Regions from separate parts of the Streptomyces sp. NPDC049577 genome, predicted to be linked through region 2. Evidence: riboswitches for the same ligand, from Rfam matches in the RefSeq annotation. Region 2 holds a riboswitch; each other region holds the start of a gene.
What was found. A riboswitch is a leader RNA that binds a small molecule or an ion and turns the genes downstream of it on or off. The one in region 2 is predicted to bind cobalamin.

Region 1: linked by a shared signal. The riboswitch ahead of metE (5-methyltetrahydropteroyltriglutamate--homocysteine S-methyltransferase) and the one ahead of AB0K09_RS02905 (ribonucleoside-diphosphate reductase subunit alpha) in region 2 are both predicted to bind cobalamin.
Region 3: linked by a shared signal. The riboswitch ahead of AB0K09_RS26650 (cobalamin biosynthesis protein) and the one ahead of AB0K09_RS02905 (ribonucleoside-diphosphate reductase subunit alpha) in region 2 are both predicted to bind cobalamin.
Region 4: linked by a shared signal. The riboswitch ahead of AB0K09_RS16465 (HoxN/HupN/NixA family nickel/cobalt transporter) and the one ahead of AB0K09_RS02905 (ribonucleoside-diphosphate reductase subunit alpha) in region 2 are both predicted to bind cobalamin.

The regions. Positions count from the first base shown of each region.
Region 1 is NZ_JBFAPH010000351.1:1,137-5,957, reverse strand. Features, by position in the region: partial or broken gene AB0K09_RS27940 (PASTA domain-containing protein) at 1-253, shown strand, start outside; gene metE (5-methyltetrahydropteroyltriglutamate--homocysteine S-methyltransferase) at 353-2,677, opposite strand; cobalamin riboswitch at 2,850-2,995, opposite strand; gene AB0K09_RS27930 (3-hydroxybutyryl-CoA dehydrogenase) at 3,146-4,012, opposite strand; partial or broken gene AB0K09_RS27925 (isocitrate lyase) at 4,130-4,432, opposite strand; partial or broken gene AB0K09_RS27920 (short-chain fatty acyl-CoA regulator family protein) at 4,715-4,821, shown strand, end outside.
Region 2 is NZ_JBFAPH010000011.1:15,165-19,985, forward strand. Features, by position in the region: gene AB0K09_RS02890 (MMPL family transporter) at 1-176, opposite strand, end outside; gene AB0K09_RS02895 (DUF3311 domain-containing protein) at 423-695, shown strand; gene mctP (monocarboxylate uptake permease MctP) at 692-2,323, shown strand; cobalamin riboswitch at 2,493-2,628, shown strand; gene AB0K09_RS02905 (ribonucleoside-diphosphate reductase subunit alpha) at 2,782-4,821, shown strand, end outside.
Region 3 is NZ_JBFAPH010000313.1:1,107-5,927, forward strand. Features, by position in the region: gene AB0K09_RS26630 (alpha/beta hydrolase) at 1-314, opposite strand, end outside; gene AB0K09_RS26635 (class II aldolase/adducin family protein) at 379-1,041, opposite strand; gene AB0K09_RS26640 (inorganic phosphate transporter) at 1,154-2,359, shown strand; gene AB0K09_RS26645 (hypothetical protein) at 2,369-2,584, shown strand; cobalamin riboswitch at 2,740-2,871, shown strand; gene AB0K09_RS26650 (cobalamin biosynthesis protein) at 2,926-3,921, shown strand; gene AB0K09_RS26655 (cobyric acid synthase) at 3,951-4,821, shown strand, end outside.
Region 4 is NZ_JBFAPH010000128.1:6,152-10,972, forward strand. Features, by position in the region: gene uvrA (excinuclease ABC subunit UvrA) at 1-1,130, shown strand, start outside; gene AB0K09_RS16465 (HoxN/HupN/NixA family nickel/cobalt transporter) at 1,153-2,283, opposite strand; cobalamin riboswitch at 2,313-2,529, opposite strand; gene AB0K09_RS16470 (APC family permease) at 2,646-4,217, shown strand; gene AB0K09_RS16475 (YIP1 family protein) at 4,264-4,821, shown strand, end outside.

The DNA of each region.
Region 1 (4,821 bases), on a different contig from region 2:
GCTCTATCTCTCGTCCCGCGACAACGGCTGTCCCGACCCGGCCCGGGCGACGGGCGCCGCGGTCGACCTGCCGGACCGCGACGACGACGGCGACCCGGACTACCGCGACCCCTTCCCCGGGGACCACGACCGCAACACCGCCTTCCCGGACGGGATCCCCCGTGGATCCGACGACTCCGACGGCTCCGGCGACTCGTCGGGCGGCTCCCACCGTCACGGCCACAGCGTCTGCCCCCACACGCGCCTGTGCTGAGGGCCTGCGTGTGCGAGGTTTCCCCCACACACGCCGGGGGTGCCGCGGTGACGGGGTGAGGCCCGGGCCGGCGCTACCGCACTGGTCCGGGCCGTGGTGTCAGGAGGCCGTGCCGCCCAGTTCCTCGCGGACCTCGCGGGCCGCCGCCACCAGGTTCTCCAGGGAGGCGCGGACCTCGGGCCGGCCGCGGGTCTTCAGGCCGCAGTCGGGGTTGACCCACAGGCGGTCGGCGGGGATCGCGGACAGGGCCTTCCGCAGCAGGTCCGCCACCTCGCCGATGCCGGGGACGCGCGGCGAGTGGATGTCGTAGACGCCGGGGCCGGCCTCGCGCGGGTAGCCCGCCGTGGCCAGCTCCCCGGCGACCTGCATGTGCGAGCGGGCCGCCTCCAGGCTGATGACGTCCGCGTCGAGGTCGTCGATGGCCGCCAGGACGTCGCCGAACTCGGCGTAGCACATGTGGGTGTGGATCTGGGTGTCCGGCCGGACGCCGCTCGTGGCGAGACGGAAGGACTCGGTGGCCCAGGCGAGGTACGCCGCGTGGTCGGCGGCGCGCAGCGGGAGGGTCTCGCGGAGGGCGGGCTCGTCCACCTGGATCACCGGTGTCCCGGCGGCCTCCAGGTCGTTCACCTCGTCGCGCAGGGCCAGGGCGACCTGCCGGGCCGTGTCGGCGAGGGGCTGGTCGTCGCGGACGAAGGACCAGGCGAGCATGGTGACCGGGCCGGTGAGCATGCCCTTGACCGGGCGCTCGGTGAGCGACTGCGCGTAGCGGGTCCAGCGGACCGTCATGGGCTCGGAGCGGGAGATGTCGCCGGCGAGGACCGGCGGGCGGACGTAGCGGGTGCCGTACGACTGGACCCAGCCGTGCTGGGTGGCCAGGTAGCCGGTGAGCTGCTCGGCGAAGTACTGGACCATGTCGTTGCGCTCGGGCTCGCCGTGCACGAGGACGTCGAGGCCGGTCTTCTCCTGGAAGGAGACGACCTCGCGGATCTCGGCCTCGATCCGCTCCTCGTAGGCCGCGGTGCCGATGCGTCCGGCGCGCAGGTCGGCGCGGGCCGTGCGCAGCTCGGTGGTCTGCGGGAAGGAGCCGATCGTGGTGGTCGGCAGCGGCGGGAGCCGCAGGTGGGCGCGCTGGGCGGCCGCGCGCTCGGGGTAGGGCTGGGACCGGTGCGCGTCGGCGGCGATGACGGCGGCGGCGCGGGCGCGCACCGCCGGGTCCCGGGTGATCGCCGAGCCGGCGCGCGAGGCGCGGTCGGCGCGGTTGGCGGCGAGTTCGGCGGCGATGGCGTCGGTGCCGTGCGCGAGTCCCCTGGCGAGGGTGACGACCTCCCGGGCCTTCTGGCGGGCGAAGGAGAGCCAGCGGAGGATCTGTCCGTCGATGTCGCGCTCGGCCGTGGCGTCCAGGGGGACGTGCAGCAGGGAGCAGGAGGGGGCGACGTCGACCCGGTCGGCGAGGCCGAGGAGGGTGCCGAGGGTGGACAGGGACCTCTCGAGGTCGTCGATCCATACGTTGCGGCCGTCGACCACGCCGGCGACCAGGCGTTTGCCGGGCAGGCCGCCGACGGCCGCGAGGTCGTCGAGGTTGGCGGCGGCGGACCGGGTGAAGTCGAGGGCGAGGCCGTCGACGGGGGCCTTGGCCAGGACCGGCAGGGCCTCGCCGAGGCGGTCGAAGTAGGAGGCGACGAGCAGCTTGGGGCGGTCGGTGAGGGTGCCCAGCTCGCGGTAGGCGCGGCCGGCGGCGTTCAGCTCGGCCGGGGTGCGGTCCTGGACCAGGGCGGGCTCGTCGAGTTGGACCCATTCGGCCCCGGCGGCCCGCAGGTCCGCGAGGACCTCGGCGTAGACGGGCAGCAGCCGGTCGAGGAGGGTGAGCGGTTCGAAGCCGGCGGCGACGCCGGGCGCGGGCTTGGCCAGCAGCAGGTAGGTGACCGGTCCGACGAGGACCGGTCGGGCGGTGAGGCCGAGGGCGAGGGCCTCTCCCAGTTCCGTGACCTGGTTGGCGGAGTCGGCGGTGAAGACGGTGTCGGGGCCGAGCTCGGGGACCAGGTAGTGGTAGTTGGTGTCGAACCACTTGGTCATCTCCAGTGGTGCCACGTCCTGAGTGCCGCGGGCCATGGCGAAGTACCCGTCCAGGGGGTCCGCCGCGACGGCGGCGCGGTGGCGGGCGGGGATCGCGCCGACCATGACGCTGGTGTCCAGGACGTGGTCGTAGTACGAGAAGTCGCCGGTCGGCACCTCGTGGACGCTGGCGTCGGCGAGCTGCCGCCAGTTGGCGGCGCGCAGTTCGGCGGCCGTCTCCCGGAGGGCACCGGCGGTGACGCGGCCCTTCCAGTAGCCCTCGATCGCCTTCTTCAGTTCACGGCCCTGGCCCTGCCGGGGGTAGCCGTGAACGGTGGCGCGTGCTGCCGCGGCTGCGGACTTGCTGGTCACGGAACTCTCCTTCGCGAGTTTCTGTTCAGCACCTCGGAAACCCGGCGAGGACGCGAAGGGTGACGGATCCGGCGGGTCGCCGCCGTTGCGCGGGCCCGTTGGATGTGTACGCCGACCCGCCCTCGAGGTCACCGGGATCTCCGCGCGCGAACGCTCGCGCGCGGGCAGCGGCAGGTCTTCGGACTCGCGGGCGCGTCTGCCGGGGCAGACACCTACTGGCCGTCGCTTCCCGGACCCGCCCGGGCCCAGTGCGTATGACGGCGGTCGTTCCCGCTCACCGCTGCGGGGCAGTCCCGGATTCCCACCGGGTTCCCTCTTGCGACGCGCCTGCCTGGCGAGCAGGGCGAACCGGCTGCACTGGCCACCCTAGAGGGAGGGTCGCCGGCCGGGACAGGGTTGTTCACATACCGGTCACACATCACGCCGCGCCCTCCGGTGCGGCCCCGGCCGTCGCCGGGAACTTCTTCGTCACCGGCCGTAGGTGTGGAACCCCCGGCCCGTCTTGCGGCCGAGCAGCCCCGCCTCCACCATGCGCAGCAGCAGCGGGGGCGGGGCGTAGAGCGGTTCCTTGAACTCCTCGTAGAGGGATTCCGCGATGGAGGCGACGGTGTCCAGGCCGATCAGGTCGGCGAGCCGGAGCGGGCCCATCGGATGAGCGCAGCCGAGCTCCATGCCGGTGTCGAGGTCGGTCGCGGTGGCGAAGCCGGACTCGGCCATGCGGATCGCGGAGAGCAGATAGGGGATCAGGAGGGCGTTGACGACGAAGCCGGCGCGGTCCCGGGACCGTACGACCGTCTTGCCCAGGGTGCGGGTGGCGAAGGTCTCGACGGCGTCCGCGGTCGCGGCCGTGGTGTGCAGGGAGGAGACGACCTCGACCAGGGGCAGGACGGGCACGGGGTTGAAGAAGTGCAGTCCGACCACGCGGTCGGCACGGCGTGTCGCCATGCCGAGGCGCATCACGGGGATCGAGGAGGTGTTGGTGGCGAGGATCGCCTCCGGATCCTCAACGATCTTGTCGACGGCGGCGAAGACCTCGGTCTTCACCTCGGCGTTCTCGCTGACGGCCTCGATGACGAGGTGGCGGTCGGCGAGGTCGTCGAGGCTGCCGGAGAAGGCGAGCCGGGCGAGGGCGTCCTGGGCGCTCGCCCCGTCCAGCTTGCCCTTGGTGACGGCGCGTTCGAGGGAGGCGGTCACGCGGTCCCGTGCGGCGCGGGCGGCGGTGGCGTCGGCCTCGCAGACGACGGTGTCGAGCCCGGCGCGGGCGCAGACCTCGGCGATGCCGGCGCCCATCTGCCCGCCGCCGACGATCCCGATACGGGTGAGGGTGGTGTTCACGACTGTGCCTCCGGAGGCCGGACGAGGGGGTGGGCGTAGGCGTCGATGGTGGATCTCCGTGGCCGGTGGGAGCGCTCAGTGGAACTGCTCCTCCTCGGTGGAGCCGGTCAGTGCCGTGGCGTCGGCGGCGACCTGCCGGCCGGAGAGGTAGACGGCCTGCAGTCCGGCCTTGACCATCTGCACGGCCTGTCCGCCGGTGAGCGCGCCGAGGGCGTGCACGTAGTCGCGCTCGTGCAGTTGCCGCCACAGGCGCTCGGCCCCGCGGCGGGCCAGGGTGTGCTCCTCGCGGACGCTGCCGGACAGCCGGATGACGTCCTCGGCGCCGTAGGTCCGCTCGATGCCCTTCCAGCGGGGGTCGGTCGCCCAACGCCGGGTGAGGTCGTCCACGGTGGTCGGGGCGTCCGTCGCTGCCTGTGCCATGGCTGCCTCCAGGGATGGGTGCCAAGTGTGCGAAGACCGGGGAACTCCCCCGGGAACGCGGCCCGCCGTGCCATCGGGGATGAGCGGGAGCGGAGAGAACCGGGCCGGCGGGCCGCATGGACGACTCTTGCAGCGGCACTGAGTGCCATCAAGGGTGGCCGGATGCCAAGTGATGCGAATCTTCTCAGCGCATTCCGCCAAGTCTGCGAAGACGTGGGAAGGTTCACTTTCCGGGTCCGGGCCCTAGACTCGCCGCCGGACCGACAACGGGAGGGGCCGGCGGTGGGCAAGACCTACGCGGGCGCGCGGTTGCGCAGGCTGCGCGAGGAGCGGCGGTTCAGCCAGGCCGAGTTCGCGCGCGTGCTCGCGATCTCGCCCAGTTACCTGAA
Region 2 (4,821 bases):
CCCTGTCCGGCCACGGCGGCCAGCAGGGCCACGACGCACAGCAGGAGGAGGGTGCCGAGCGCGCGCCGGGGGGTGCCGTGGGCGGCTCGCGCCACGAGGGAACGGCGGTGCTGGAGGAAGGGCATCTCGTGGGCGTCCTTCGCGGGTTGGGGCTGGGCGAGGTGGACACGGCACACGGCGCGGTCGTTCGGTGACGCCGCCCCACAGCACGCGTTCGCAGCGCGTGTTCAGCAGAATAATCAGCTCATGACTTTAAATGCCTACATTTCGCGCTATTCGGGCGCGGCGGGCATGTCGAGACGGCGGGACGTTGTCATACCGATATCCGGACGGGGGGTGACGCCCGGAGGCGGCCTCCCCTAGATTTCCTGCGCATTACGCAAGATCACACACTGGGATCGCGCAGGGGACGGAGTCATTGCATGTCCGAACCACCTGGGAACGGCGGCCGCGAACGCGTCGTCGTCACCGTGCCACTGATCGTCGCGGGCATATGCCTGGCCCTGCCCTTCGGGGCGATGCTGTGGGTCGACTCCTACTCCCGGCTCACCCCGGCCCTCATCGGCATCCCGTTCTTCTACTGGTACCAGATGCTGTGGGTGGTGCTCTCCACGGCCCTCACGGTCGTCGCCTACGCCATCGTGCGCCGGCACGAGCGGACGACCCGCGCCCGCCGGGGCGGTGAGCAGCGGTGAAGGACGGCGTGAACGGCGTGGCACTCGCCGTCTTCATCATCTTCTTCCTGGTCGTGACGGTCATGGGCTTCCTGGCCTCGCGCTGGCGGCGTGCCGAGAACGCCGACAACCTCGACGAGTGGGGGCTCGGCGGCCGCTCCTTCGGCACCTGGATCACCTGGTTCCTGCTCGGCGGCGACCTCTACACGGCGTACACCTTCGTCGCCGTCCCCGCGGCGATCTACGCGGGCGGGGCCGCGGGCTTCTTCGCGGTGCCGTACACGATCCTGTGCTACCCGCTCGTCTTCACCTTCCTGCCGCGCCTGTGGTCGGTGGCGCACAAGCACGGATACGTGACGTCCTCGGACTTCGTGCGCGGCCGCTTCGGGTCCCGGGGGCTCTCGCTGGCGCTCGCGCTCACCGGGATCCTCGCGACGATGCCGTACATCGCCCTCCAACTCGTCGGAATACAGGCCGTTCTGGACGTCATGGGCGTGGGCGGCGGCGAGAACACCAACTGGTTCGTCAAGGACCTGCCGCTGCTGATCGCCTTCGGTGTGCTCGCGGCCTACACCTACTCCTCCGGGCTGCGCGCGCCGGCGCTGATCGCCTTCGTCAAGGACGCGTTGATCTACATCGTCATCGGCGTGGCGATCGTCTACATCCCGATCCGCCTGGGCGGCTTCGACCATATCTTCGCGAAGGCGGGCGAGGCGTTCGCGACCACAAACCCCAAGACCGGGAAGCCGAGCGGTTCGCTGATCACCGGGGGGCAGGCGCAGTGGTCGTACGCGACGCTCGCGCTCGGCTCGGCGATGGCGCTGTTCCTCTATCCACACTCGGTCACGGCCGTGCTCTCCAGCCGCAGCCGCAACGTCATCCGCCGCAACACCACGATCCTGCCGCTGTACTCGCTGATGCTGGGCCTGCTGGCGATGCTCGGCTTCATGGCCATCGCCGCCGGGATCAAGGTCAAGAACGGCCAGCTGGCGATCCCGCAGCTCTTCGAGAACATGTTCCCGGACTGGTTCACGGGCGTGGCGTTCGCCGCGATCGGCATCGGGGCGCTCGTGCCGGCGGCCATCATGTCGATAGCCGCCGCAAATCTCTTCACGCGCAACATCTACAAGGAGTTCATCCGGCCGGACGCGTCGCCGGAGCACGAGGCGAAGGTCTCCAAGCTCGCCTCGCTGCTGGTCAAGGTGGGCGCGCTCGCCTTCGTCCTCACGATGGACAAGACGGTGGCGATCAACTTCCAGCTGCTCGGCGGCATCTGGATCCTCCAGACGGTGCCGGCGCTCGTCGGCGGCCTCTTCACCCGCTGGGCCCACCGCTGGGCGCTGCTCGCCGGCTGGGCGGCGGGCATGGCGTACGGGACGTGGAAGGCGTACGAGACGCCGAGCGCGACCCAGCCGCATTTCGGGAACACCAACCTGATCCCGCTCATCGGGGAGAAGGGGTACATCGGGCTGACGGCCTTCGTCCTCAATGTGATCGTCGTCATCGTGGCGACGTTCGTGCTGCGCGCGGTCAAGGCGCCGGACGGGGTGGACCAGACGCGCGCCTCGGACTACACGGCCGATGCCGGCGATCCCGGGGTGAGCGCGGAGCTGCCCCCGGCGACGGCTGGAGCGCCCGGCGGGCACTAGGAGCGGGGGCCCGCCGGGCCCCCTCGCCCCGGCCCTCCAGGGGGCCGTCACGACCCGCACGACGGGGCGTGGCGGCCCCCTCTCGCATGCCTCCTCCGCTTGCCCGTTAGCACATTCCGCGACCACCTCATGACGGGGCGACACAACATGTGGGGGCGCGTACGGAGCCCGGCACTAGATGTATGCTCGTCCTCGCTGTCGCCGCAGGGGAATCCGGTGGAAATCCGGAACTGTCCCGCAACGGTGTATGTGTGCCCATATACGCACCACCAGTCCGAGGACCTGCCGGCAGCACACCCACGACCGAGCCCGCTCGGCACGGGTGTTGGAAGACGTCCGGGCCTCGCGGTTGGGCCGATGGGCGCTGTGCGGCATGCCCTCGTGCACGTGGCATGCCGGCGAGCGATCCGTCGAGCACCTCCCGCCCAGGCCCCCAGCCGAGCGAGGGAGAGCCACACGTGACCATCGCGCCCGCAGATCCGGTTTCAGGTTCCGTCACCACCACGGACGCCGGCGGTCCCGGGACCGCGCTGCTGCGCACCCTGACCGATCTCACCGCAGATCTGCCCGCCACCGACCCGGGCAAGGTCGCCGCCGCCGCGCTGCGGGGCCGTCACCCCGGCTCGGACGAGGCCGAGCTGCGCTCCCTCGCCACGGAGGCCGCGGCCGGTCTGATCGCCGAGGAGCCCGAGTACTCCAAGCTCGCCGCCCGGCTGCTCACCCGCGCCATCGCGGAGGAGGCCGCCGGACAGGGCGCGACCTCCTTCTCCGCCTCGGTCGCCGTCGGCCACCGCGAGGGCCTGATCGCGGACGACACCGCCGCCTTCGTGCGCCAGCACGCCGAGCGCCTGGACGCCCTGGTCGACGCCGCCCTCGCCGACGGCGCCGACGACCGCTTCGGCTACTTCGGCCTGCGCACCCTGCACAGCCGCTACCTGCTGCGCCACCCCATCACCCGGCAGGTCGTCGAGACCCCGCAGCACTTCCTGCTGCGCGTCGCCTGCGGTCTGGCCGAGGACCACTCGGAGCGGGCCCTGGAGGACGTCGCCGAGCTCTACCGGCTCACCAGCACGCTCTCCTACCTGCCCTCCTCCCCCACTCTCTTCAACTCCGGCACCCGCCACCCGCAGATGTCCTCCTGCTATCTGCTGGACTCGCCGCTGGACGAGCTGGACTCGATCTACGAGCGCTACCACCAGGTCGCGCGGCTCTCCAAGCACGCGGGCGGCATCGGCCTCTCCTACTCGCGCATCCGTTCGCGCGGCTCCCTCATCCGGGGGACCAACGGTCACTCCAACGGCATCGTGCCGTTCCTGCGCACCCTCGACGCCTCCGTCGCCGCGGTGAACCAGGGCGGCCGCCGCAAGGGCGCCGCCTGCGTCTACCTGGAGACCTGGCACGCCGACATCGAGGAGTTCCTGGAGCTCCGCGACAACACCGGTGAGGAGGCCCGCCGCACCCACAACCTGAACATCGCCCACTGGATCCCGGACGAGTTCATGCGCCGCGTCGAGGCCGATGCCGACTGGTCGCTGTTCTCCCCCGCCGACACGCCGGACCTGGTCGACCTGTACGGCGACGAGTTCGACGCCGCCTACCGCCGCTACGAGGCCGAGGGCAAGGCCGTCAAGCAGATCCCGGCCCGCGTGCTCTACGCCCGCATGATGCGCACCCTCGCGCAGACCGGCAACGGCTGGATGACGTTCAAGGACGCCGCCAACCGCACCGCCAACCAGACGGCCGAGAAGGGCAAGGTCGTCCACTCCTCCAACCTCTGCACGGAGATCCTGGAGGTCACCGACGACGGCGAGACCGCGGTCTGCAACCTCGGCTCGGTCAACCTCGCGGCCCACCTCGGCACCGACGGCGAGATGGACTGGGAGAAGCTCGACCGCACGGTCCGCACGGCCGTCACCTTCCTCGACCGCGTCGTGGACATCAACTTCTACCCGACCGAGCAGGCCGGCAACTCCAACAGCCGCTGGCGCCCGGTGGGCCTGGGCCTGATGGGTCTGCAGGACGTCTTCTTCCGGCTGCGCCTGCCCTTCGACTCCGCCGAGGCGAAGGAGCTGTCCACCAAGATCTCCGAGCGCATCATGCTCGCGGCCTACGAGGCGTCCGCCGACCTCGCCGAGCGGCACGGCCCGCACCCGGCCTGGTCCGCGACCCGCACCGCGCGCGGCGTGCTGCACCCGGACCACTACCCGAACGCCGTCCCGGCCTGGGCGGACCGCTGGGAGGCCCTGCGCGGCCGCATCGCGTCGGTCGGCATGCGCAACTCGCTGCTGCTCGCCATCGCGCCCACCGCGACCATCGCCTCGATCGCCGGCGTGTACGAGTGCATCGAGCCGCAGGTCTCCAACCTCTTCAAGCGCGAGACGCTCTCCGGTGAGTTCCTCCAGGTCAACACCTACCTGGTGGAGGACCTGAAGAAGCTCGGCGTCTGGGACCGCACCACCCGCGACGCCATGACCGACGCCAACGGCTCGATCCAGGAC
Region 3 (4,821 bases), on a different contig from region 2:
CGCGTGACGCGCTCCAGGTGCCGTACGACGCAGTCGTGCGGGTGGGAGACGTCCGGGACGACGGGCCCGACCACGGCGCGCAGGCCGCGCCCGGCGAGTCCGTAGGTGCCGGGCCGGAGCGCGGCCGGGGTGCGGGTGAGGGTGACCGTGGCGGCGTCGGCCTCGTGGACGGCGATCCGTGGCTCGCCGGGCAGCGGCTGGTCGGGCGGGACCTTCAGCGCGGCATCGCCGGCGTAGCGCCCGGCCGCCACCATGGCCGCTCCGGCGCCTATGACGGATGCGGCGGTCACGGCCGCCGCGGTGCGCACGCCCATTCACCCCAGTGTGCGGGCGGGCGGGCCGCCCGGCCAGTGGGCGGGGCGGCGGCCGGCGCGTGCGTCAGCCGCGCTGGCCGTAACCGCGCAGCTTGCCGGCCACCTCGTCGAGTTGCTCGAGGCTGAGCAGGGCCGGGGTGCGGCCGGGGACGGCGGTGGCGGTGAGCCAGACCCTGCACATCCACTCCAGCTGGGCGGTGCGGTCGTACGCCTGGTCGAGGGTGGCGCCGTAGGTGAGGGTGCCGTGGTTGCGCAGGAGGCAGCCGGTGCGGCCCTCGAGGGCGGTGAGGATGTGCCGGGCGAGCTCGTCGGTGCCGTAGAGGGCGTACGGGGCGACGCGGACCGGGCCGCCGAGGGCGGCGGCCATGTAGTGGATCAGCGGCATCTCGGTGACCAGGGTGGAGACGGCCGTGGCGTGCACGGCGTGGGTGTGCACGATCGCGGCTGCGTCGGTGGCCCGGTAGACGGCGAGGTGCATGGGCAACTCGCTGGTGGGGAGCAGTGCGCCGAACAGCCGGCGGCCGTCGAGGCCGACGCCGACGGCGTCCCCGGGCCCGAGCCGGTCGTAGGGCACGCCGGTGGGTGTGACGAGGACCACGTCCCCGATCCGGGCGGAGACGTTCCCGGAGGTGCCCACCACCAGGCCCTCGGCCGTGGTGCGCCGGGCCGTGGCCACGACTTTTGCCCATGCCCGGCGTATCTCGTCGCGCTCGGCCAGATCCGTCATCGTTGTCCGCCTCCGGTGGGTGTCATGGCGCCGCCCGACCCAGTTCACCTTCCGTTCACCCGGAGTCCCTACGGTCGCCGCGTACTGACCACCGAACTGATTGCCTGGGTGAATGGAACACATCACGCTTCTCATCGGGATCGTGATCGTCACGGCCTTGGTGTTCGACTTTACGAACGGCTTCCACGACACGGCCAACGCCATGGCCACCACCATCTCCACCGGCGCTCTCAAGCCGAAGACCGCCGTCGCGATGTCGGCGGCACTCAACCTCGTCGGCGCGTTCCTGTCCGTGGAGGTCGCCAAGACGATCTCCGGCGGCATCATCGACGAGAAGGCCGGGGTCAGACCCGAGATCATCTTCGCCGGACTGGTCGGGGCGATCGTCTGGAACCTGCTGACGTGGCTGGCGGGCCTGCCCTCCAGCTCCTCGCACGCCCTCTTCGGCGGTCTGATCGGCGCCACCCTGGTTTCGGTGGGTACGCACGGCGTGCACGGTGACGCGATCGTCATGAAGGTCCTCATCCCGGCGGTGTGCGCCCCGATCGTGGCCGGCATCGCCTCCACGGCCGCGACCCGGCTCACCTACCGCCTCTCCCGCGGCCGCGACGAGCAGGACACCGCGAAGGGCTACCGCGCCGGCCAGATCGCCTCGGCCGCCCTGGTCTCCCTCGCGCACGGCACCAACGACGCGCAGAAGACGATGGGCGTCATCACCCTCGCGCTGGTCACCGGTGGCGTCATCGCCCCGCACTCCGACCCGCCGCTGTGGGTCGTCGTCTCGGCCGGCCTGGCCATCGCGCTCGGCACGTACCTGGGCGGCTGGCGCATCATCCAGACGCTCGGCAAGGGCCTCACCGACATCCGCCCGGCGCAGGGCTTCGCCGCCCAGACCGGTGCCGCCACGGTGATCCTCGCCTCCTCGCACATCGGCTTCGCGCTCTCCACCACCCAGGTCTGCTCCGGCTCGGTCATGGGCGCCGGCCTCGGCCGCAAGGGCGGCGTGGTGCGCTGGTCCACGGCCGGCCGCATGGTCCTCGCCTGGGGCCTGACCCTCCCGGCCGCCGGTCTCGTCGCCGGCGCGGCCGCCCTCCTCGCCGACCAGGGCGACTGGGGCGTCGCCGCGGTGGCCGTCCTCGCCCTCGCCGCGAGCGGCGCGATCTGGGCGGCCTCGCGCCGCAAGCCGGTCACGCACGACAACGTCACCGACGCCCCCGCCGCCCCCGCCGCGGAGCCGGCCGGTGTCGTCACCGCCGCCCTCAAGGCCGTCGCCCCGCCGCCGGCGGGCCCGCTGGCCACGTCCGAGACCGCAGCCTAGGAAGCGACCATGCACATCAACTGGATGGCCCTCGGCCAGGTCTTCGGCGTCAGCGTCCTGGTCACCGTCGCCCTGGTGGGTGTCTTCACCCTCGGCATCGTCGGCACGTCCCGCCCCGCCGGGCAGGCGGGCAGCGGCGCGGCCCTGGCCCGCACGGGTGCCTACCTCTGCTACGCGCTGTGCGCGGCGGCCGTGGGGTACGGGATCTATCTGATCGTGGGCTGACCACGCCTCTTCGCGGCCGTCACGGCCGCTGCGCGCCGGACGGACCGAGCGGACATCCGCTCGGCCCGTCCGGCGTTCCGGGCTCCCGGGCCCCTGGGGAGAGTTGACCTTGGCTCCGGCTCGTGGTGGACTGCCGAACGCCAAACGGCGACAGCAGAGGAAGCCGGTGCGAGTCCGGCGCGGTCCCGCCACTGTCACCGGGGAGCGCACCCCCGTCATGAGGGCCACGGCCGTACGAAGGCGGCTGGAAGGCCGGGGGCGACGCGGATCCGGGAGCCAGGAGACTCTGGTCGCCGGTCACGTCGATCCAGGGCGCGGACCCTGAGTGAGGACACATCGCCATGCCCGGCCGCACCGCGGTCTACGCGTCCGGCGCGGCGCTCGGCTTTCTCGGCGACCTGGTGCTCGGCGATCCCCGCCGCGGTCACCCGGTCGCCGCGTTCGGCCGTGCCGCGCAGGCCGTCGAGGACCGGCTGTGGCGCGACCACCGAGGTCGCGGAACCCTGCACACCCTGCTCTGCGCGGGCGGCGCCACCGCCGCCGCCGCGCTGCTCACCCGCGCCGTACGCGGCTCCCGTACGGCCGAGACCGCGCTGACCGCGGCCGCCGTCTGGGCCGTGCTGGGCGGCACCTCGCTGGGCCGCGAGGCACGGGCCGTCGGCGGGGCGCTCGCCGCCGGGGACCTGGACGTGGCCCGGGAGCGGCTGCCGCACCTGTGCGGGCGCGACCCGCAGGCCCTGGACCACCAGCAGATCGCCCGCGCCGTGGTGGAGTCCGTGGCCGAGAACACCTCCGACGCCGTCGTCGGCGCGCTGGTCTGGGGCGCCCTCGCGGGGGTGCCCGGGCTGGTCGGCTTCCGCGCGGTCAACACGCTCGACGCGATGGTGGGTCACAAGTCGCCCCGCCACCTGCGGTTCGGCTGGGCCTCGGCCCGGCTCGACGACGCCGTCGGCTGGCCCGGCGCGCGGCTGACCGCCGCCCTCACCGTGCTCGCCGGCCCGGACCGGCGCGGCGCCTGGCGGATCGCCCGGCGGGACGCCTCCCGGCACCCGAGCCCCAACGCCGGCCCGGTGGAGGCGGCCTTCGCCGGGGCCCTGGGCGTGCGGCTCGGCGGCACCCTCGCCTACTCCGGCCGCGTCGAGCACCGGCCCGTGCTGGGCGAGGAGAACCGCCCGGTCGAGGTGCGCGACATCGAGCGCGCGGTGCGGCTCTCGCGCCGGGTCGCGGTCCTGGCCCTGGGCGCCTCCGTCGCCTGCCGGTACGCCGTCTCCCGCACCCGCGCGCTGGGCAGGCTCTCGAAGGCGCAACCGACGGTGTCCACGAGGAGGAACCGGTGACGACGGACGGGCGCGGGCCGGGCGGCCCGCTGGGCGGGGGCCTGCTGGTGGCCGGGACCACCTCCGACGCGGGCAAGAGCGTGGTGACCGCGGGCATCTGCCGCTGGCTGGCCCGCAAGGGCGTAAAGGTGGCGCCCTTCAAGGCGCAGAACATGTCGCTCAACTCCTATGTCACGCGCGAGGGCGCGGAGATAGGCCGGGCGCAGGCCATGCAGGCCGCGGCGGCCGGCGTGGAGCCGACGGCGCTGATGAACCCGGTGCTGCTCAAGCCCGGCGGCGACCGCAGCAGCCAGGTCGTGCTGATGGGCAAGCCGGTCGGCGAGCTCAGCGCCCGTGGCTACCACGCGGGCCGGCAGGAGCAGTTGTTCGGCACGGTCACCGAGTGCCTGGCCGAGCTGCGGCGCACGCACGACGCGGTGATCTGCGAGGGCGCCGGCAGCCCGGCCGAGATCAATCTGCGGCGCAGCGACATCGTCAACATGGGCCTCGCACGGGCCGCGCGACTGCCGGTCGTGGTGGTCGGCGACATCGACCGGGGCGGCGTCTTCGCCTCCTTCTTCGGCACGACCGCGCTGTTGTCCCGCGAGGACCAGGAGCTGGTAGCGGGTTACCTCGTCAACAAGTTCCGCGGCGATGTCACGCTGCTGGAGCCCGGCCTGGACATGCTGCGCGAGCTGACCGGCCGTCCGACGGTGGGCGTGCTGCCGTTCGCGCACGGGCTCGGCATCGACGAGGAGGACGGGCTGCGCGTGTCGCTGCGCGGCGCCGTCCGCGAGTCGGTGGTCGCGCCGCCGTACGGCGGCGACGTGCTGCGCGTGGCCGTCTGCGCGGTGCCGCTGATGTCCAACTTCACGGACGTGGACGCGCTGGCGGCCGAACCGGGCGTCGTGGTGCGGTTCG
Region 4 (4,821 bases), on a different contig from region 2:
TGGGCCCGAGGGCGGGCGAGCACGGCGGCACGGTGCTCTACAGCGGCCCGGTCGCCGGGCTGGCGGAGGTGGCGGGGTCGGCCACGCGCCGGTTCCTCTTCCCCGGCGGGGCGGCCCCGGCGGGTCGCGCCCCGCGCGAACCCTCCGGCGTGCTGCGGCTGCGCGGGATCACCCGGCACAATCTGCGGGACCTCGACGTGGACGTGCCGCTGGGCGTCTTCACCGCCGTGACGGGCGTGTCGGGGTCCGGCAAGTCGACGCTGGTCGGCCAGGTGCTGGCGGAGTCCGTCGCGGCCCGGCTGGAGGGCGGGGAGGCGGAGTTCGCCGTCGGGGGGCTGGAGGGGGTCGACCGGCTGGTGCGCGTCGACCAGAAGCCCATCGGGCGCACCCCGCGGTCCAACCTCGCCACCTACACCGGGCTGTTCGACGCGGTGCGCAAGGTCTTCGCCGCCACCGACGCGGCCCGGGCCCGGGGTTACGGCGCGGGGCGGTTCTCGTTCAACGTCGCCGGCGGGCGGTGCGAGACCTGTCAGGGCGAGGGGTTCGTCGCCGTCGAGCTGCTGTTCCTGCCCGGCGCGTACGCGCCCTGCGAGGCGTGCGGGGGCGCGCGCTACAACCCGGAGACGCTGGAGATCACCTACCGGGGCGCGAACATCGCCCAGGTGCTGGAGCTGACCGTGGACGCCGCGGAGGAGTTCCTCGCGGACGTGCCGGCCGCCCGGCGGAGCCTGGCGATGCTGCGGGAGGTCGGTCTGGGCTATCTGCGTCTGGGCCAGCCGGCCACCGAGCTGTCGGGCGGGGAGGCGCAGCGCGTCAAGCTCGCCGCGGAGCTCCAGCGCACCCGGCGCGGGCACACCCTCTACGTGCTCGACGAGCCGACGACCGGGCTGCACCCCGCCGACACCGAGGTGCTGCTGCGGCAGCTGCACGGGCTGGTGGAGGCGGGCGACTCGGTGGTGGTCGTCGAGCACGACATGGCCGTGGTCGCGGGCGCGGACCACGTCGTGGACCTCGGCCCCGGGGGCGGCGACGAGGGCGGGCGCGTGGTCGCGGCGGGCACGCCGCAGCAGGTGGCGGCGGCCGCCGGGAGCGTGACGGCGCGCTACCTCGCGAAGGAGCTGGGCGCCTGACGTCCGTCCCGGCGGCCGTTGGTCATCCGTCGGAGGCCGGGGCGGCGGCCGTGCGGGCCGCCCAGCGCTGTTCGACCTTGGCGAAGCGCCAGTAGGCGAGGGCGAGGGCCCAGACGGCCACGAAGAGGCCGACGATGACGAAGCCGACGTTGTCGAGGTCCAGCCCGGCGATCCAGCCGCTGACCCCGTCGTCCAGCCCGAGCTTCTCGTGCAGGACGCCGACCAGTTCGATGGTGCCGATGAGGAAGGCGACGGCGATCGACAGCCCGGTGATGGTGAGGTTGTAGTAGACCTTGCGCACCGGGTTGGAGAAGGCCCACTGGTAGGCGAAGTTCATGAACGTGCCGTCGAGCGTGTCGAACAGGCTCATGCCGGCCGCGAAGAGCAGCGGCAGGCACAGGATCGCGTACCAGGGCAGGCCGGCCGCGGCGCCGCTGCCGGCCATCACCATGAGCGTGACCTCGGTGGCGGTGTCGAAGCCGAGCCCGAAGAGGAAGCCCAGCGGATACATCTGGCCGGGGCGGGAGACGGAGCGGGTGAGCCGGCCGAGCAGGCGGTTCATGAAGCCCCGGGAGTCCAGCTGCCGTTCCAGCTCGGCCTCGTCGTAGCGTCCCTCGCGCATCGCGCGGAAGATGCGCAGGATGCCGGAGAGGGCGACGAGGTTGAGGGCGGCGATGAGGTAGAGGAAGCCGCCGGAGACGGTGGTGCCGACCACGCCGAGGGTCTGGTGGGTGGTGGACTCCTCGTTCATCAGCACCCCGGCCAGATGGGTGCCGCCGGCCACCAGGGCGGCCATGACGACGACCACGCTGGAGTGGCCGAGGGCGAACCAGAAGCCGACCGAGACCGGGCGCTTGCCGTCGGCCATCAGCTTGCGGGTGGTGTTGTCGATGGCGGCGATGTGGTCGGCGTCGAAGGCGTGCCGCATGCCGAGGGTGTAGGCGGTGACGCCGAGGCCGACGCCGAAGACCTTGGAGTCGACCCGGTAGTGGTTGGGCACGACCAGCAGGAAGAGCACGCCGAAGGCGACGACGTGCAGGGCGGCGATGACGGCCAGCAGGCCGGCGGTGCGCACGGTGTCCTGGCGGCGCCAGCGGAAGGCGGGCGGCGGGCCGTCGGGCGCGCGGTCGGACACGGCGGTATTCACGGACATCAGGGGTGAACGCTCCAGCACCTCGTGGATCATTTCTTCGGTGCCGTGGCCGGTCTCCTGGCTTACGGGTCCGTTCGCGCCCGCCCCCGCCTTCCCGGCAGCCGGCTGCGGCCAGTGGCTCCGCGCGCCCGTGGACGCGCGGTGTGGGACGGAAACTCCCCGATCACAGTGGCGAGGGCCGCTCCGGAATGGGACCACGAGGGTCCGTCACCGGTCTTCCCGAGCACCACGACCGGGCCACCTTAACGTTTCGGCCGCATCCCCTGACGAAGAAGTGGTTATCACCACGTATGCACGGAGCGATGGACGCGCGGGCGGGCCGGTGCTACGTGTGCGGGAACGAGCAGAAAGGGCTGACCGCCATGGCAGACGCTGAGCACGGGCCCCGTCGGGCCGGCAAGGACTCACCGGGCGGGGCCGGGGCCCCGCCGGGGGCCTTCGCCCGGCGCATCGGGCTGTTCCAGGCCACCGCCATCAACATGAGCCAGATGTGCGGGATCGGGCCGTTCGTCACGATCCCGCTGATGGTTGCCGCCTTCGGGGGCCCGCAGGCCGTCATCGGCTTCGTCGCGGGCGCGGTGCTGGCGCTGGCGGACGGTCTGGTCTGGGCCGAGCTCGGCGCGTCCCTGCCGGGCGCGGGCGGCAGTTACGTCTATCTGCGGCAGGCGTTCCAGTACCGCACGGGCAAGCTGATGCCCTTCCTGTTCGTGTGGACGGCGATGCTGTTCATCCCGCTGGCGATGGCGACGGGCGTGATCGGCTTCGTCCAGTACCTCGGCTTCCTCTGGCCGGGCATGACGCCGGGCCAGGGCGATCTGACCGGGCTGGCGCTGATCGCGGTGGTCGTGGCGCTGCTGTGGCGCGGCGTGGAGAACATCGCGCGGATCACCGCTGTGCTGTGGTGCGTGATGATCGCCTCTGTCGTGCTCGTCATCGTCGCCGCGTTCACGCACTTCAGCACCGCGCTCGCGTTCACCTACCCCGCCCACGCCTTCGAGCTGACGGGCAATCACTTCTGGATCGGCTTCGCCGCGGGTCTGACCATCGGCATCTACGACTACGGCGGTTACTACACCGCCGCCTACATGGGCGCGGAGATCAAGAACCCCGGGCGCACCCTGCCGCGCGCCATCGTCTACTCGATCCTCGGCATCATGGTCATCTATCTGCTGCTCCAGATCGGCACCCTGGGCGTGGTCGACTGGCGGGAGATGCTCGACCCGGGCTCCACGGCCGCCACCTCGGTGGCCTCGGCGGTGCTGGAGAGGACCTGGGGCAAGGCCGCCGCGAACGCCGTCACGGTGCTGATCCTCGTCACCGCCTTCGCCTCCGTCTACACCGGGCTGCTGGGCGGTTCGCGCGTGCCCTACGACGCCGCCCGGGAGAAGGTCTTCTTCCGCCCCTTCGGCACCCTGCACCCGCGCCACCGCTTCCCGGTGCTGCCGCTGGTGACGATGGGCGTCATCGGCGCCGTGGGGTTTCTGATCGGCCGTCATACGGATCTGGCGACGCTGATCCAGCTGCTGACCACCGTGATGGTGCTGGTGCAGGCGCTCGCCCAGATCGTGGCCGTGACGGTGCTGCGCCGCCGCCAGCCGGGGCTGCCGCGGCCGTACCGGATGTGGCTCTATCCGCTGCCGAGCCTGGTGGCGCTGGTGGGCTGGCTGGTCATCTACGGCTACGCGGACCGCAATTCCCCCGGCCGGCACCCCATCGAATGGTCCCTGGCCTGGGTCGCCGCCGGCTGCGCGGCCTTCGCCGCGTGGGCGGCGTACGAGAAGGTGTGGCCGTTCGGACCGCGCGAGATCAGCGAGGAGTACCTGCCGGACGCCGCCGGGGACACCCACGGGCGAAGCCCGGGCGGTGGTCCGGACAGCGGCCCGGACGACGGCGCGGAGAACGGCCCGAACGACCGCGAGCCGACGCCCGCCTGACGGCCCGACACCGGCGGAGTTGCCGAACGGTGATAAAACGGCACCCATGCCCGTGACCAGTGCCCCGTCCTCGAAGCCCACCTCCGCCAAGCCGCGCCGGCTGCTCTGGCACCGCCTGATATTCGGGCTCTGGTACCGGCCCGTCGACGTGCTCGACGAGGCCCGGGACCGGAGCGTGTGGGGTGCGGCGACGTTCCTGAGCCTGCTGTGCGGGGCGATGGGCACGATGGGCAAGGACTCCTTCTGGGGCCAGTGGGAGGTGAGCCCCGCGCTGGCCCTGTGGGCGATGGCCATCGGTGCCGTGGTGGTGCTGCTGGCCAGCCTGCTGCTGGGGATCGTCACCCATGCCATCGCCCGCCGGCTGGGCGGCAACGGCAGGTTCGCGCCCACCACCGGTCTGTTCGTCCTCGTCTTCTGGGCGACCGACCTGCCCCGGCTGGCCCTCGACGCCTGGCTGCCCTCGGACTCGGTGCCCGTGCGGGCCGCGGCCTCCGTGACGGCGGCCTTCGGCTGCGCGCTGGCCGTCCTGCTGATCCGCGGCCAGCACCATCTGCCGACCCGCAAGGCGGTGGCGGCGGTGAGCGTACAGATGCTGGCGGCCGTG